DNA from 2 places in the Microbacterium sp. NPDC055442 genome. Region 2 is predicted to be linked to the other one. Evidence: predicted binding sites of a transcription regulator. Region 2 holds the regulator's gene; the other holds the start of a gene.
What was found. The regulator LexA, encoded in region 2, represses DNA repair genes until DNA is damaged. The targets are predictions, from matches to a motif close to TCGAACANNTGTTCGA.
Positions count from the first base shown of each region.

Region 1 (7,069 bases), on a different contig from region 2:
CGGTCGCTGACGCCGTCGAGGACGCTCGTGCGCTCGTTCTTCTCGGCCGCTTTCGCGGCGTTCCAGTGCATGAGCACCTCATCGGAGGTCCGCGCGACGGCGTCGGCGAAGACATGCGGATGCCGCCTCACCATCTTGTCGGTGAGCCCCCGGGCGACGTCGTCGATGTCGAACGGCTCGACGGCGTCGCGCGAGGCGATCTCGGCGTGGAACAGCACTTGCCAGAGCAGGTCGCCGAGCTCTTCGCGCAGCTCGGCGGGCGTGCCGTCCTCGACCGCATCGATGACTTCGGCGCTCTCCTCGACGAGGTACGGCACGAGGTCGCGATGATCGATCTGCTGCGTCCACACACAGCGATCCCGCACGGCGCGCATCGTCTCAGCCGCGGCACGGAGGGCATCGGGCTGCGCGCGCGGGTCGGGTGCGGCATCCGTCACGCGATCTGGCCCTTCGTCTCCTCCTGCGGCGGCAGCTCCTCGTCACGGGTCTCCGGCGAGGTGCGGCGATAGTGCAGCGCGCGCTGCGCGACGAGCGCCGCCGCCAGCACGATCGAGATCACCGATCCGGCGAGCACGCCGAGCGTCGCCTCGTCGCGCACGAGCGGGCTGTCCGCGAAAGCGAGCTCGGACAGCAGCAGCGAGACGGTGAATCCGATCCCGCCCAGCGCGCCGGCGGCTACGAGGTCCATGAGTGCGAGATGGGGGGTCTTGCCCCGGTTGCCGATCCGCAGCGAGATCCATCCGGCGAGCGTGATGCCGAGAATCTTGCCCACGGGCAACGCCACGAGGATGCCCCAGAACGCCGGTGAGAGCTGAGCGGGCGACACCATCGGGATCACCACGAGTGCGGCCGAGAAGGCGAACAGCGGCAGGACGAGTCCGTTGACGAACGGCTCGAGCGCGTGGCGCGTGCGCATCGCCGGCTGCTGCGCCATCACGAGCCCGAGCGCGACACCGGCGATCGTCGCGTGCACACCTGAGAGGTACACGAGCACCCACGTCGCGAGCCCGAGTACGACGAGCCCGGCGATGACGACGCCGTCCGCACGCGAGCCGAGCATGCGGCTCAGCACGGCGAAAATCGCAACGGCGACCACGGCGAGCGCGAGCAGGCCGACGTTGACGTCGTTCGTGAAGAGCACGGCGATGAAGACGATCCCGACGATGTCGTCGAGGATCGCGAGCGCCAGCAGGAAGATCCGGATGCCGCTGGGCAGGCCCTTACCGAAGACGGCGAGCACGCCCAGGGCGAAGGCGATGTCGGTCGCCGTGGGGATGGGCCACCCGCCGGCGGCGTCGGTTCCGCCGGCGAAGAGCAGGAACACCCCGATCGGCACGATGACTCCCCCCGCGGCCGCGATCGCCGGCTGCAGGGCCTTGCGCGCGGAGTTGAGCTCGCCCGCGGTGAGTTCGTACTGCAGTTCGATCGCGACGACGAAGAAGAAGATCGCGAGCAGGCCGTCCTGCACCCAGTGGCCGACGGACATCTCGAAGACCCCGGGGATGCCGAGGTACGCGCCCTTGATCTCGGCGACGGCCGGACCGATCGGCGAGTTGGCGAGGATCAGCCCGAGGACGGCGGCTGCCAGCAGGATGACGGCGGGGAATCGTGCGGAGCGCAGCAGGGACATGGGCCTCTTTCGGGTGAGTCGGCAGGGTACGGCAGCACCGTGCCGACCAGACTTCCCGGCTCACCGCCGCCCAGTGTACCGAGCCTTCCGAGACCGCCGCGGCGGATCAGTCCACGCGCGTGTCGTGCGCGTGGCGGGCGAGGCTCTGGCCGTAGCGCTCGGTGAGCTGCACCATGAGATCGGGGGTCTCGGCGTCGAGTCCGAAGACGTAGCCGGGGAAGTCGAGTTCGCGCTGCGCCGCCCAGATCTCCTCGTGCCGCTCGGGAGGCAGGATCCGGGCGGGCTCACCGACGGCGACCCAGCCGATCGGCACGACCGACTCGGGCGGCAGGGTCGTCCGCAGGTGCACGACCGCATTGATGCGGATGTCGCTGCGCGCGCCGATCCGGGCGCCGTTGAAGATGCGGGTCCCCGTCGCGAGGAACACCTCGTCCTCGATCGTCGCGCCCGACACGCTCGCCATCGGCCCGACGAGCACATGGTCGCCGATGTGCACCGGGTTCGTCGCGGTCGCGCGTACGAGCGCGTTCTCCATGACGATGACGTCATGCCCGAGCGTGACGGGACCGCCCTCCGACGTGATGACCGCTCCGTGCAGCACTTGGCACTCGGCACCGATCTCGACGTCGCCGCTGATGACGGCGGTCGGCGCGATGACCGCCGTGGGGTGGATGCGGGGCCCGACCCCGAGATGCTCGAACCTCATCGTTCCTCCTCGGTCGGCGCTCAGCGTAGCGCGCTCTCGTGCGCGTGGCATCCGCTCATGAGTCGCGCGCGTTAGGCTGAGGTCTCCCGTCCGTGCCGATGCGCGTCACCCGCGCACCCCCGGGCAGCCACGCATAATCCGCGTCGCACCCGGCAGCCCACGAACCCGTGGGTGGGGATCGCCGGTTCCGGGTGCCCATCGCTCCGGCCAGAAAGTGCTCTCCGTGACCGAAACGCTCGCCGCTCTTCCGCCCGCCGTCACCGAGGTGTTCGACACGGTTCAGGCACGCAACCCCCACGAACCCGAGTTCCTCCAGGCCGTGCATGAGGTGCTGGAGTCGATCGGCCCCGTGCTCGAGGAGCATCCCGAGTTCGTCGATGGCGGCATCGTGGAACGGCTCGTCGAGCCCGAGCGGCAGATCCTGTTCCGCGTGCCGTGGGTCGATGACAGCGGGCGTCTGCGCGTCAACCGCGGGTTCCGTGTGCAGTTCTCGTCGGTGCTCGGTCCGTACAAGGGCGGCCTGCGCTTCCACCCATCCGTGAACCTGTCGATCGTGAAGTTCCTCGGCTTCGAGCAGGTCTTCAAGAACGCGCTCACGGGGCAGGGCATCGGCGGCGCCAAGGGCGGCAGCGACTTCGACCCGCACGGCCGCTCCGACGCCGAGGTCATGCGCTTCTGCCAGTCCTTCATGAACGAGCTGTATCGCCACCTCGGCGAGCACACCGACGTCCCCGCCGGTGACATCGGCGTCGGGGCGCGCGAGATCGGCTACCTGTTCGGCCAGTACCGCAGGATCACGAACCGCCACGAGTCGGGCATGTTCACCGGCAAGGGCGTGCAGTGGGGCGGTGCCGAGGTCCGCACCGAGGCGACCGGTTTCGGCGCGGTCTTCTTCGCGCAGGAGATGCTGGGTGTGCGCGGTCAGTCCCTCGCGGGGCTGCGCGTCGGCGTCTCCGGCTCGGGCAACGTCGCGATCTACGCGATCAAGAAGGCGTGGCAGCTGGGCGCGACTCCGGTCACGGCTTCGGACTCGTCAGGCTACGTCGTCGATGACGCCGGCATCGACGTCGAGCTGCTGCGCCAGGTGAAAGAGACCGAGCGTGCGCGCATCGGCGAGTACGCCGCTCGTCGACCGTCGGCACGTTTCGTCGAGGGGGCACGCCCGTGGGAGGTGCCCGTCGACATCGCGATCCCGTCGGCGACGCAGAACGAGCTCGAAGAGCAGGATGCCCGCGCCCTCATCGGCAACGGCGTGCGCGCGGTCGCCGAGGGTGCGAACATGCCCTCGACACCCGGTGCCATCGCCGCGTTCCAGTCCTCCGACGTGATGTTCGCGCCGGGCAAGGCCGCCAACGCGGGCGGCGTGGCGACGTCGGCGCTCGAGATGAGCCAGAACGCCTCTCGGCAGCGGTGGAGCTTCGACGACAGCGAATCGCGCCTGCGCTCGATCATGAAGGACGTCCACGACTCCGCCTTCGACGCCGCCGCGCGGTACGGCCGCCCCGGTGACTACGTCGTGGGCGCCAACTCGGCGGCCTTCGAGCGCGTCGCGCACGCGATGCTCGCGCAGGGCGTCATCTGACGCTTCTCCGCGCGGGTTTCGCGGCGGTTCCCGGGCGGCTGCTGTCAGAGGTGGTGCTGCGGAACGTACGCCTTGGCACCCTGGGAAGATGCGCGGCCGGGTGACGACGAGGACCTTCGGAGGCGTCGGGCTGATCGTCTGCGCCGTCGCCGGGATGCTGCAGACCAGCCTGCTCGGCACGCCGGGCGCCGTCGTGGGGTGCCGCTCGGTGCCGGTCCGCGGACGTCGACGTGTTCTGGTCGGCGCGAGACGCGCATTTCTTTTCCTTTTTTCTTCGCGCCCCTTCCCTTAATCGAAGATATGTACTACACTGGAGCCAGTTCTCGCGCACGTGCCCATCTCGCGCTTGACCGTCCACTCTCTGTGTTTGGAGCGCTCATGGGGCACGACCTGTCGACCGACACCGGCTGGACGACCGCGCTCGATGACCTCGTATCCGACATGCTCACCACCCGTCGGCAGATCGCAGCACTCGAGGCGCGGCAAGAGCAGCTGCTCGCCGACGCGGTGGACCTCTCCCTCGCTCGCGTTGCGCAGGGCAGAGCAGCCGGCCGCCGCATGTCGCGCAGCGACCTGGCCGTCCGCGAAGTCGCGGCCGAGCTGGGTGCGGCGATGCGGGTGACGGATCGAACCGTGCAGTCCCGGATGGGGGATGCCGCGACACTCACGAGTCGCTTCGCCGCCACCTTCGCCGCGTGGCAGGCAGGGCGTATCGACGCGGGACATGTCCGAGTGATCCTCGACGCCGGCTCTCCCATCGCCGATGCCGACACTCGTGCCCGATACGAAGAGACGGTGATCGCGGTAGCGGAAGCCGAAGCGCCGGGCCGACTGCGCGCGATGGCGCGGGCGGTCGCCGCCCAGCTCGACCCGGATGCGACTGTCGAGCGGCAGCGCCGGGCCGTCGCGGACAGGTGCGTTCGGCTCATCGACCTCGACGACGGTGTCGCGCGGATCATCTCGGACCAGCCGGCAGCGCTCGCCTACGCGATCCGCGACCGGCTGACCGAGATGGCCCGCGCCATCGTGAACGACAACGCCGCGGCCGATAGCGGGCCCCGCTCGCTCGAGGCGCGCGACAGCGACGGCCACGACGAGACGGGATCCGTCGTCGTCACGGAACCCGTCGTCGTTACGGAACCCGTCGTCGTCACCGGCCCGTCCGACGGTACGCTCGCCGGCGCGGGCGACAGTACGCTCGCCGGCCCATCCGACGGCACGCTCGCCGGCGCCGGCGCGGACGCGGGCGCGAGGATCGCGGGATCCGGCAACGCGCACGCCGCATCGACCGACAGCGACGCCGACGGTGCGGCGTGGACCGGCGACGAGCACGGTGCGGCATCCGAACCCCGCGACTCCCGGACGATGGACCAGATTCGCGCCGACCTCTTCGCCGACCTGCTTCTGGCCGGCGCGCCGGCTGCACATGGCGAGGGTGACGCGCTCGCCGCGCTCACGGGGCACGTCCAGGTCACCGTCCCCGCGCTCACCGCCGCGGGCTCCGGCGCCGAGCCCTACCTCTTGGCCGGGTACGGTCCCATCGATCCCGACACCGCTCTCCGTCTGGCGGGCCACGCGAAGGGGTGGGACCGCGTCCTCACTCATCCGCATACCGGTGCCGTGCTCGCCGTCGACCGGTACCGGCCCGACAAGAAGCTCCGCCGACACTTGCGGGCGCGCGACGAGCGCTGTCGGGCTCCCGGGTGTCGGCGCCCGGCGATCCGCGCCGACGTCGACCACACGAAGGACGCCGCGAAGGGCGGGGCGACCTGCGAGACCAACCTCGGTCACTTCTGCAGGCGCCATCACACGCTCAAACACCACACGGCGTGGCGCGTCGAACAAAGACCGGGCGGGGTCCTCGAGTGGTACTCCCCCACGGGCCGTCGCTACCAGGACCGACCACCGTCGACGGTCAGATTCGTCCCGACGGACTGGCTGGCGATCGCCACCACGAGCACGGACGAGGGCGGACCGCCCGCGCCCTTCTGAGCCGGCACCCGCCCCCCCCGGCAACCCCCGCGCCCTCGGCGGCACGCGCAAATCGGCAGCCCCCGCCCCCTCAGAGGCACCCGCCGCCTCGGCAGCACCCGCTCCCTCTGCGGCACTCGCCCCCTCGGCAGGACCCACCCGCTCGGCAGCACCCGCCCCTCGGCAGCCCCCGCCCCTCGGCAGCCCCACCCCTCGGTGGCACCCGCGAGCCGGCAGCGCCCGCCCCCTCGGTAGCACCCGCCCCTCGGTGGCACCCGCCCCTCGGTGGCACCCGCGAGCCGGCAGCACCCGCCCGTCGGTGGCACCCGCCCCCTCGGCAGCGCCCGCCCCCTCGGCAGCGCCCGCCCCCTCGGCAGCCCCCGTCCCTCGGTGGCACCCGCCCGCTCGGCAGCACCCGCCCCCTCGGCAGCGCCCGCCGCCTCGGCAGCCCCACCCCTCGGTGGCACCCGCGAGCCGGCAGCACCCGCCCCCTCGGCGGCACGCGCGACGATGACGACGGCTCAGCGCGCCGGCCATGCCCTCCGCGCGCCGGGCGGGGTCATCCTCCGGCAGCGGCCTCGGCTGGCGCAGCATCCTTCAGCGGCCACAGCTGATCGAGCAGCTGATCGACCCACGCGATGAGCTCCGCATCGCGCGGCGCCTCGCCGCCCGCCGTCGGCAACGGCACGACGAGCGCGTCACCGCCCGAGATGAGCTTCGCTTTGGGATGCAGCCGCTGCAGCCGCACGCGCATCGAGTCGGGCAGATGCGCCGGTGCGATGCGCAGGTTCGGACCCATCGCGACGACGTCGGCGAGCCCCGCGCGAGCGGCGCGTCGGCGCAGGCGGGCGACCGCGATGAGCCCGTCGACGTCGCCCGGCATGTCGCCGTAGCGGTCGGTGAACTCGTCGACGACGAGGTCGATCGCGTCGTCCTTCGCGCTGAGGGATGCCGCGGCCGAGAGCTTCTGATAGGCCTCGAGCCGCAGCCGTTCGCTGTCGATGTACGACTCGGGAATCCGCGCCTGAACGGGCAGCTCGAGCCGCAGCTCGGTCGGGCCCTCGACGTCGTCGCCGCGGAACGTCGCGACCGCCTCGCCGATCATGCGCAGGTACAGATCGAACCCGACCCCTGCGATGTGGCCGGCCTGCTCGGCGCCCAGAAGATTGCCCGCGCCGCG
Region 1 is NZ_JBSHLF010000001.1:241,101-248,169, forward strand. Features, by position in the region: gene ACWIBS_RS01260 (MazG nucleotide pyrophosphohydrolase domain-containing protein) at 1-437, opposite strand, end outside; gene ACWIBS_RS01265 (Na+/H+ antiporter NhaA) at 434-1,630, opposite strand; gene ACWIBS_RS01270 (gamma carbonic anhydrase family protein) at 1,737-2,336, opposite strand; gene gdhA (NADP-specific glutamate dehydrogenase) at 2,560-3,918, shown strand; gene ACWIBS_RS01280 (HNH endonuclease signature motif containing protein) at 4,297-5,910, shown strand; gene mfd (transcription-repair coupling factor) at 6,449-7,069, opposite strand, start outside.
Region 1: ACWIBS_RS01280 (HNH endonuclease signature motif containing protein) is a predicted target of LexA. The motif match lies at 4,211-4,226, and genes of this name have one in related genera.

Region 2 (7,069 bases):
CATGCCGTCCTTCGTGACGTCGGTCACGACGTAGCGGCTGCACCCGGCCTCTTCGAGACGCTCGAGGACGGCCCACAGGTCGCCGCCTTCGCGCGTCCAGCCGCGCGCGGCGAGCGTCGTGCCGCGCACGTCGAGGCCGACGGCCACGAACTCGCCGTAGCGGCTGATGACCGACGCCGCCCATTCGGGGTTCTCGAGCGCCGCCGTGCCGAGGTTGACGCGGGATGCACCGGATTCGAGCGCCGATTCGAGCGAGCGGTCGTCGCGGATACCGCCGGACACCTCGACCTGCACGCCCTTGACGTGCTTGATGACCTTGCGCAGCACGGCGGCGTTGCTGCCGCGCCCGAAGGCCGCATCGAGATCGACCAGGTGAATCCACTGCGCGCCCTGCTCGGCCCAGTCGTGGGCCGCGTCGATCGGGTCGCCGTAGCTCGTCTCGGTGCCGGCCTCACCCTGGGTGAGCCGGACGGCCTTGCCGCCTGCCACGTCGACGGCGGGAAGCAGGATCAGTTCGGGTGTGGACGCGAAATCGTTCATGGCTCCTCGTGTGGGACTCTCACGCGGCCGGACGGCGCGGACGACACGACTTCAGAGGCTAGTCGCGCCGAGGCCGTCGACCCAATTCGACAGCAGGCGGATGCCGGCGGAGCCCGACTTCTCGGGATGGAACTGCGTCGCCGAGAGCGGGCCGTTCTCGACGGCGGCGAGGAAACGCCCGCCGTGCGTCGCCCACGTCAGGGTCGGCGCCGCGAAGGGCTCCTGCGGCTCGAGCTGCCACTGCTGCGCGGCGAAGGAGTGCACGAAGTAGAAGCGCTCCTGCTCGATCCCGGCGAACAGCCGCGAGCCGGGCGCGGCATCGACGGTGTTCCACCCCATGTGCGGCAGCACGGGCGCATCGAGCTCGGTGACCGCACCGGGCCACTCCCCGAGACCCTCGGTGACGGTCCCGCGTTCGAGGCCCCGCTCGAACAGCACCTGCATCCCGACGCAGATCCCGAGCACGGGCCGGCCGCCGGCCAGCCGTCGGTCGATGATCTCCTCGCCGCGGATGGCGCGCAGTGCCTGCATGACGGCGGCGAACGCCCCGACGCCGGGCACGAGCAGCCCGTCAGCGTCGAGCGCGAGACCGCGATCGGCGGTGAGTCGCGCGTCGGCCCCCGCGAGCGTCAGCGCTTTGACGGCGGAATGGACGTTTCCCGAGCCGTAGTCGAGGACCGCGACGAGCGGGCGAGAGGTCACAGAGCACCCTTCGTGCTCGGGATGCCCTCGACGAGCGGGTCGCGGGCCTTGGCCTGGCGGAATGCGCGCGCGAACGCTTTGTACTCGGCCTCGGCGATGTGGTGCGGGTCGCGCCCGGCCAGGAGCCTGATGTGCGTCGTGAGCCCCGCGTGGAACGAGATCGCCTCGAACGTGTGGCGCACCAGCGAGCCGGTGAAGTGACCGCCGATGAGGTGGAGCTCGAAGCCCGCGGGCTCGCCCGTGTGCACGAGGAAAGGACGCCCGCTGATGTCGACGACCGCCTGCGCGAGTGCCTCGTCGAGCGGCACGAGCGCGTCGCCGTACCGCGAGATGCCCGCCTTGTCGCCGAGCGCCTCACCGATCGCCTGCCCGAGGACGATCGAGACGTCCTCCACGGTGTGGTGGGCGTCGATGTGGGTGTCGCCCGAGGCGCGCACCGTCAGATCCGTCAGGGAGTGCTTCGCGAACGCCGTCAGCATGTGGTCGAAGAACGGCACCGTCGTGTCGATGTGACTGCGCCCGGTTCCGTCGAGGTCGAGCTCGAGCTCGACGGTGGACTCGCTCGTCGCGCGTCGGGCGGAGGCGACGCGGTGGTCGTCAGGACGGGTCATGCGGTCGATTCTATCGAGGCCAGCGCGTCGAGGAACGCCGTCGTCTCGTCTTCGGTGCCCGCCGTCACCCGCAGGTGGTGCGGGATCCCGACGTCGCGGATGAGGACACCCTGCTCGTACAGTGCACGCCACACGGCCGCGGGGTCATCGACTCCCCCGAACAGCACGAAGTTCGTCCAGGATTCGTGCGGCGCGTACCCGAGCGCCTCGACCGTCGCCGAGATGCGATCGCGCTGAACGATGATCTCGTCGACCATGCTGAGCATGACGGGAGCGTGGCGCAGCGCGGCCGTCGCCGCCGCCTGGGTGAGAGCGCTCAAGTGATACGGCAGCCGGACGAGACGCAGCGCATCGATGACGGCCTCGTCAGCGGCGAGGTATCCCACTCTCGCGCCGGCGAAGGCGAACGCCTTGCTCATGGTGCGCGAGACGATGAGTCGCTCGCGCCCGGGCAGGAGCGTCACGGCCGAGGCGGACCCGTGGGGGGCGAACTCCTGATAGGCCTCGTCGACGACGACGACGCCCGCCGTGGCGTTGTAGACGGCCTCGACGACGTCGAGAGGCAGCGGAGTGCCCGTGGGGTTGTTCGGTGCGCACAGGAACACGACGTCGGCCTGGGCCCGTGCGACCTGGGATGCCGCGTCGTCGGCCGTGATCGTGAAGTCCGGCTCGCGCGTGCCGCCCGTCCACGATGCTCCGGTCGCGCGCGCGAGCAGCGGGTACATCGAGTACGTGGGAGCGAAGCCGAAGGCCGTGCGCCCCGGCCCGCCGAAGGCCTGCAGCACGTGCTGGAGCACTTCGTTGGATCCGTTGGCGGCCCAGATCTGGTCGGCGGTGAGCCCGTGCCCGAGGTACTCCGCGAACCCTTCGCGCAGTCCGACGAACTCGCGATCGGGGTAGCGGTTCACATCGTGCAACGCGATCGCGACGGAGTCGAGGATGTCGTCGGCGACCTCTTGCGGCACGGGGTGCGTGTTCTCGTTGACGTTCAGCGCGACGGAAAGCGGCGCTTGCGGTGCACCGTAGGGCGTCATGCCCCGCAGATCGTCTCGGATGGGCAGTGCGTCGAGGCGGGAGGTCACGCAGGCAATCGTAGGCCGCTTCACGCGCGGTGGCGCCTCGGAGCGTCAGCCGGCGGGTGCGTACTCGGCGGGAATCGCGAGCGACTGGCCGAGCTCGATCGCGCCGCCCGGCAGCGCGTTCAGTCGTGCGATCGCATCGACGACGTCGCGCGGATCGTGTTGCGGAGCAACGGACTGCGCGATCGACCAGAGCGTGTCGCCGTACGTCACGGTCACGGTCGCGAACGTCGCCGACGCGCCACCGCTGTCGCGCGACGCGACAGCCGAGCCGCCGCTCAGCACGGCGAGCGCCAGCAGTCCGGCCAGAGGCAGCGCTGCCGCACTCGCGAGCACGCGGCGGCCGCGCGCCGTGGTGCGCAGACGGGTGCGGGACGAGGGAGCGGGGATGGCGATGGCGGTCATGCGGTTCCTCCTGGTGGGAAGGTTCGCATCCGACTTTCGGCCGGGAAAGCCGGATGCGAACTCCTGTTCCGAAGCTATCTTCGATGCTGGACGGTGTCAACCCCGAGCCGGATCGTGCGATGTTCGAACGCGACACGCGGAACTCGTGCCCCCTGAACCCCGCAGAACCGGATACGGTTTCGATGTGGCCACCCCACCACGGGCCTCCGACATTCGAAGACAGGAGTCGATATGAGCGACGCAGGCGGGCGCGAGAAGCCGCAGACGCGACGACGGAAGAGTCTCAGCGACAAGCAGCTGGCGATCCTCGAGGTCATCCAGCGGTCGATCGCGCGGCACGGCTACCCCCCGAGCATGCGCGAGATCGGCGACGCCGTCGGGCTCAAGTCGCTCTCGAGCGTGACGCATCAGCTCAATCAGCTCGAGCTGAGCGGGTACCTGCGCCGCGATGCCGGGAAGACCCGCGCGATGGAGGTGCTCATCGACCTGCCCGGCAGTGCGGCCGAGAACCCCGCCGATGCTGCGCCGTCGGTGGGCGACGCCGCGCTCGTACCGCTCGTCGGCCGCATCGCGGCGGGCGTGCCGATCACCGCTGATCAGCACATCGACGAGATCTTCCCCCTGCCCCGGCAGCTCGTCGGCAAGGGCGACCTGTTCATGCTGCGCGTCTCGGGCGACTCGATGATCGATGCCGCGATCTGCGACGGCGACTGGGTCGTCGTGCGTTCGCAGGCGACGGCCGACAACGGCGAGATCGTGGCGGCGATGCTCGACGGCGAGGCGACCGTGAAGACCTTCCGTCAGCGCGACGGTCACACCTGGCTCCTCCCCCGCAACTCCGCGTTCGAGCCGATCCTCGGCGACGACGCCGTCGTGCTCGGCAAGGTCGTCGCGGTCCTGCGCGCCGTCTGAGCCGCTTGTCCGCGGCACGGCTTAGCGTGGAGGGGTGACGACTCCTTACGGCTCCTGGCCTTCCCCTCTGACCGCTGCGGCCGTGTCCGCCGCTTCGCCCCGCATCGAAGGCGCCCGCCTCGTCGGCGACGACGTGTGGTGGGGTGAGGGCGTCCCCGAAGAGGCCGGCCGCACGACGGTGCGCAGACGCACGGCATCCGGCGGAGTGGAAGACCTCCTCCCGGCACCCTGGAGCGCGCGGTCGAGCGTGCACGAGTACGGGGGCGGGTCGTGGACGGCCACCGACGACGGGGCGCTCGTGTTCGTCGAGAAGACCGACCAGCGCGTCCGGCTGCTCCGTCCCGGGGGTGAGCTCCTCGCGCTCACGCCGCCGGGTGACGTCGACGTGCGCTTCGGCGGCCTGACCGTGCAGTCGGGTCGGCTGCTGGCGGTGCGCGAAGCGCACGGGGCCGGCCCGACCCCCGCGCGAGACATCGTCGAGATTCCTCTCGACGGGTCGGCGGGCGACGACGCCGCTGCGATCGTGTCGCTCGCGGGAGGCACCGATTTCGTCGCGCATCCGGCGCTCAGCCCCGACGGGACGCACCTCGCGTGGGTCGCGTGGAACCATCCCGACATGCCGTGGGATCGCGCACAGCTGCGCGTCAGCGCGCTCGACGGGGGCGCCGCGACGGTCTTCGACGAAGGCGCCTCCCCCCTCCAGCCCGTGTGGCTGGGCGACGACGAACTGCTCTACGCCGATGACCCGACCGGGCGCTGGAACCTGTACCGTCGCCGGCTCGGCACCGCGCCGAGCCCCGTGGCCCCCGTCGACGCCGATACCGGCGGCGGTATCTGGGTGCTCGGCACCCGGTGGTTCGCCCCCGTCGACGGCGGTCGCGTCGTCGCCGTGCGGACGCACGGCGGCGACGAGGTCGTCGTCGTCGACCTCGCGGACGGCACGGCGACTCCGCTCGGCCTGCCCGTTTCGGCGAACGCGTCGATCGAGGACGTCTCGGGAACGCGCGTGCTCGTGAGCGGTGCCGACACCGTCTCGGGACCGGCGCTGTGGCTGGTCGACGTCGACGACCCCGCCGGCGCCCGAGTCGTCCGCGGCGGTGAGACCGCGTGGGGACGCGAATGGATGCCGCAGCCCCGCGCCGTCACGTTCGACGGCCCGCACGGCCCCGTGCACGCGTTCGACTATCCCCCGACGAATCCGCGGGCGACCGCCCCCGCAGACGAGCTGCCGCCGTACGTCGTGTTCGTGCACGGCGGCCCGACGGCGCATTCCGGACCGGCGGCCTCCGGCAAGGTCGCCTACCTCACGAGCCGCGGCATCGGCGTGCTCGACGTGAACTACGGTGGCTCCACGGGATACGGGCGCGCCTACCGTGAACGGCTGCGCGGACAGTGGGGCGTCGTCGACGTCGATGATGTCGCGGCGGCGGCCGCCGGGTTGGCAGCATCCGGTGTCGCCGACTCCGCGCGCATCGCGATCGCGGGAGGATCGGCCGGCGGGTGGACGGTGCTCGCCGCCGTCACGCGCACCGACGCGTTCTCGGCGGGGATCTCACGCTACGGCGTGGGAGATGCGCGTTCCCTCGCGGCCGACACGCACGACTTCGAGGCACGCTATCTCGACGGGCTCATCGGCCCCCTGCCCGAGGCCGAAGACGTCTACATCGAGCGATCGCCGCTCAGCCGTCCCGCACTGTTCCGTGTGCCGCTGCTGCTGCTGCAGGGCGCCGATGACCGGGTCGTGCCGCCGGCGCAGTCCGAAGCGGTGCGCGACGCTCTCGCGGCGCACGGCGTGCCGCACGCGTATGTGCTCTACGAGGGCGAGGGCCACGGTTTCCGCAAGGCCGAGACGGTCGTGCACGCGCTCGAGACCGAACTGGCGTTCCTGGGCGCCGTGTTCGGCTTCACGCCGCCGGATGTGCCGCCCGTCACACTCGCGACGGGCGACTGACGGCGCCGCTCAGGCGGGGAAGACCGCGAGTTCGGCGGCGAGGCGCTCGTTCACGTGCGCGTGCAGATAGGTCCCCTCGCCACGGTGCTCCTGGTCGAGGATGATCCCCGTCTCGTGGGCGGCCGAGATGAGGTCGCCGCGGTCGTAGGGCACGATCGCGCGCACTTCGACGGCGGGCAGAGGCAGCGCCTCTTCGATCACGGCGCGCAGCTCTTCGAGGCCCTCGCCCGTGCGGGACGAGACGAAGTGCGCATTCGGCTCGAGGCCGCGCAGCACGAGACGGCTGTCGTCGTCGACGAGGTCGGCCTTGTTGAACACCACGATCTCACGCGTCTCGCGCGCCCCCACGTCGCCGATCACGTCGCGGACGGTCGCGAGCTGCGCGGCGGGATCGGGGTGGGAGGCGTCCACGACGTGCAGCAGCACATCCGCTTCGCCGACCTCTTCGAGCGTCGAACGGAACGCCTCGACGAGCTGGTGCGGCAGGTTGCGCACGAACCCGACGGTGTCGGTGAGCGTGTAGACGCGTCCGTCCGAGGTCTGCGAACGTCGCACCGACGTGTCCAGCGTCGCGAACAGCGCGTTCTCGACGAGTACGCCGGCGCGCGTCAGCCGGTTGAGCAGGCTCGACTTGCCCGCGTTCGTGTAGCCGGCGATCGCGACGGCGGGAATCGTGTTGCGCTTGCGCTCGGCGCGCTTGGCATCGCGCGCGGGAGCGAAGTCGCGGATCTGGCGGCGCAGCTGCGCCATGCGGGTTCGGATGCGACGCCGGTCGAGCTCGATCTTGGTCTCGCCCGGACCGCGTGAGCCCATGCCGGCCCCGCCCGCGCCGACCTGCCCACCGGCCTGACGGCTCATCGAGTCGCCCC
Region 2 is NZ_JBSHLF010000004.1:468,065-475,133, reverse strand. Features, by position in the region: gene priA (bifunctional 1-(5-phosphoribosyl)-5-((5-phosphoribosylamino)methylideneamino)imidazole-4-carboxamide isomerase/phosphoribosylanthranilate isomerase PriA) at 1-540, opposite strand, end outside; gene hisH (imidazole glycerol phosphate synthase subunit HisH) at 592-1,242, opposite strand; gene hisB (imidazoleglycerol-phosphate dehydratase HisB) at 1,239-1,853, opposite strand; gene ACWIBS_RS11875 (histidinol-phosphate transaminase) at 1,850-2,887, opposite strand; gene ACWIBS_RS11870 (LysM peptidoglycan-binding domain-containing protein) at 2,981-3,337, opposite strand; gene lexA (transcriptional repressor LexA) at 3,569-4,249, shown strand; gene ACWIBS_RS11860 (S9 family peptidase) at 4,284-6,200, shown strand; gene hflX (GTPase HflX) at 6,210-7,069, opposite strand, start outside.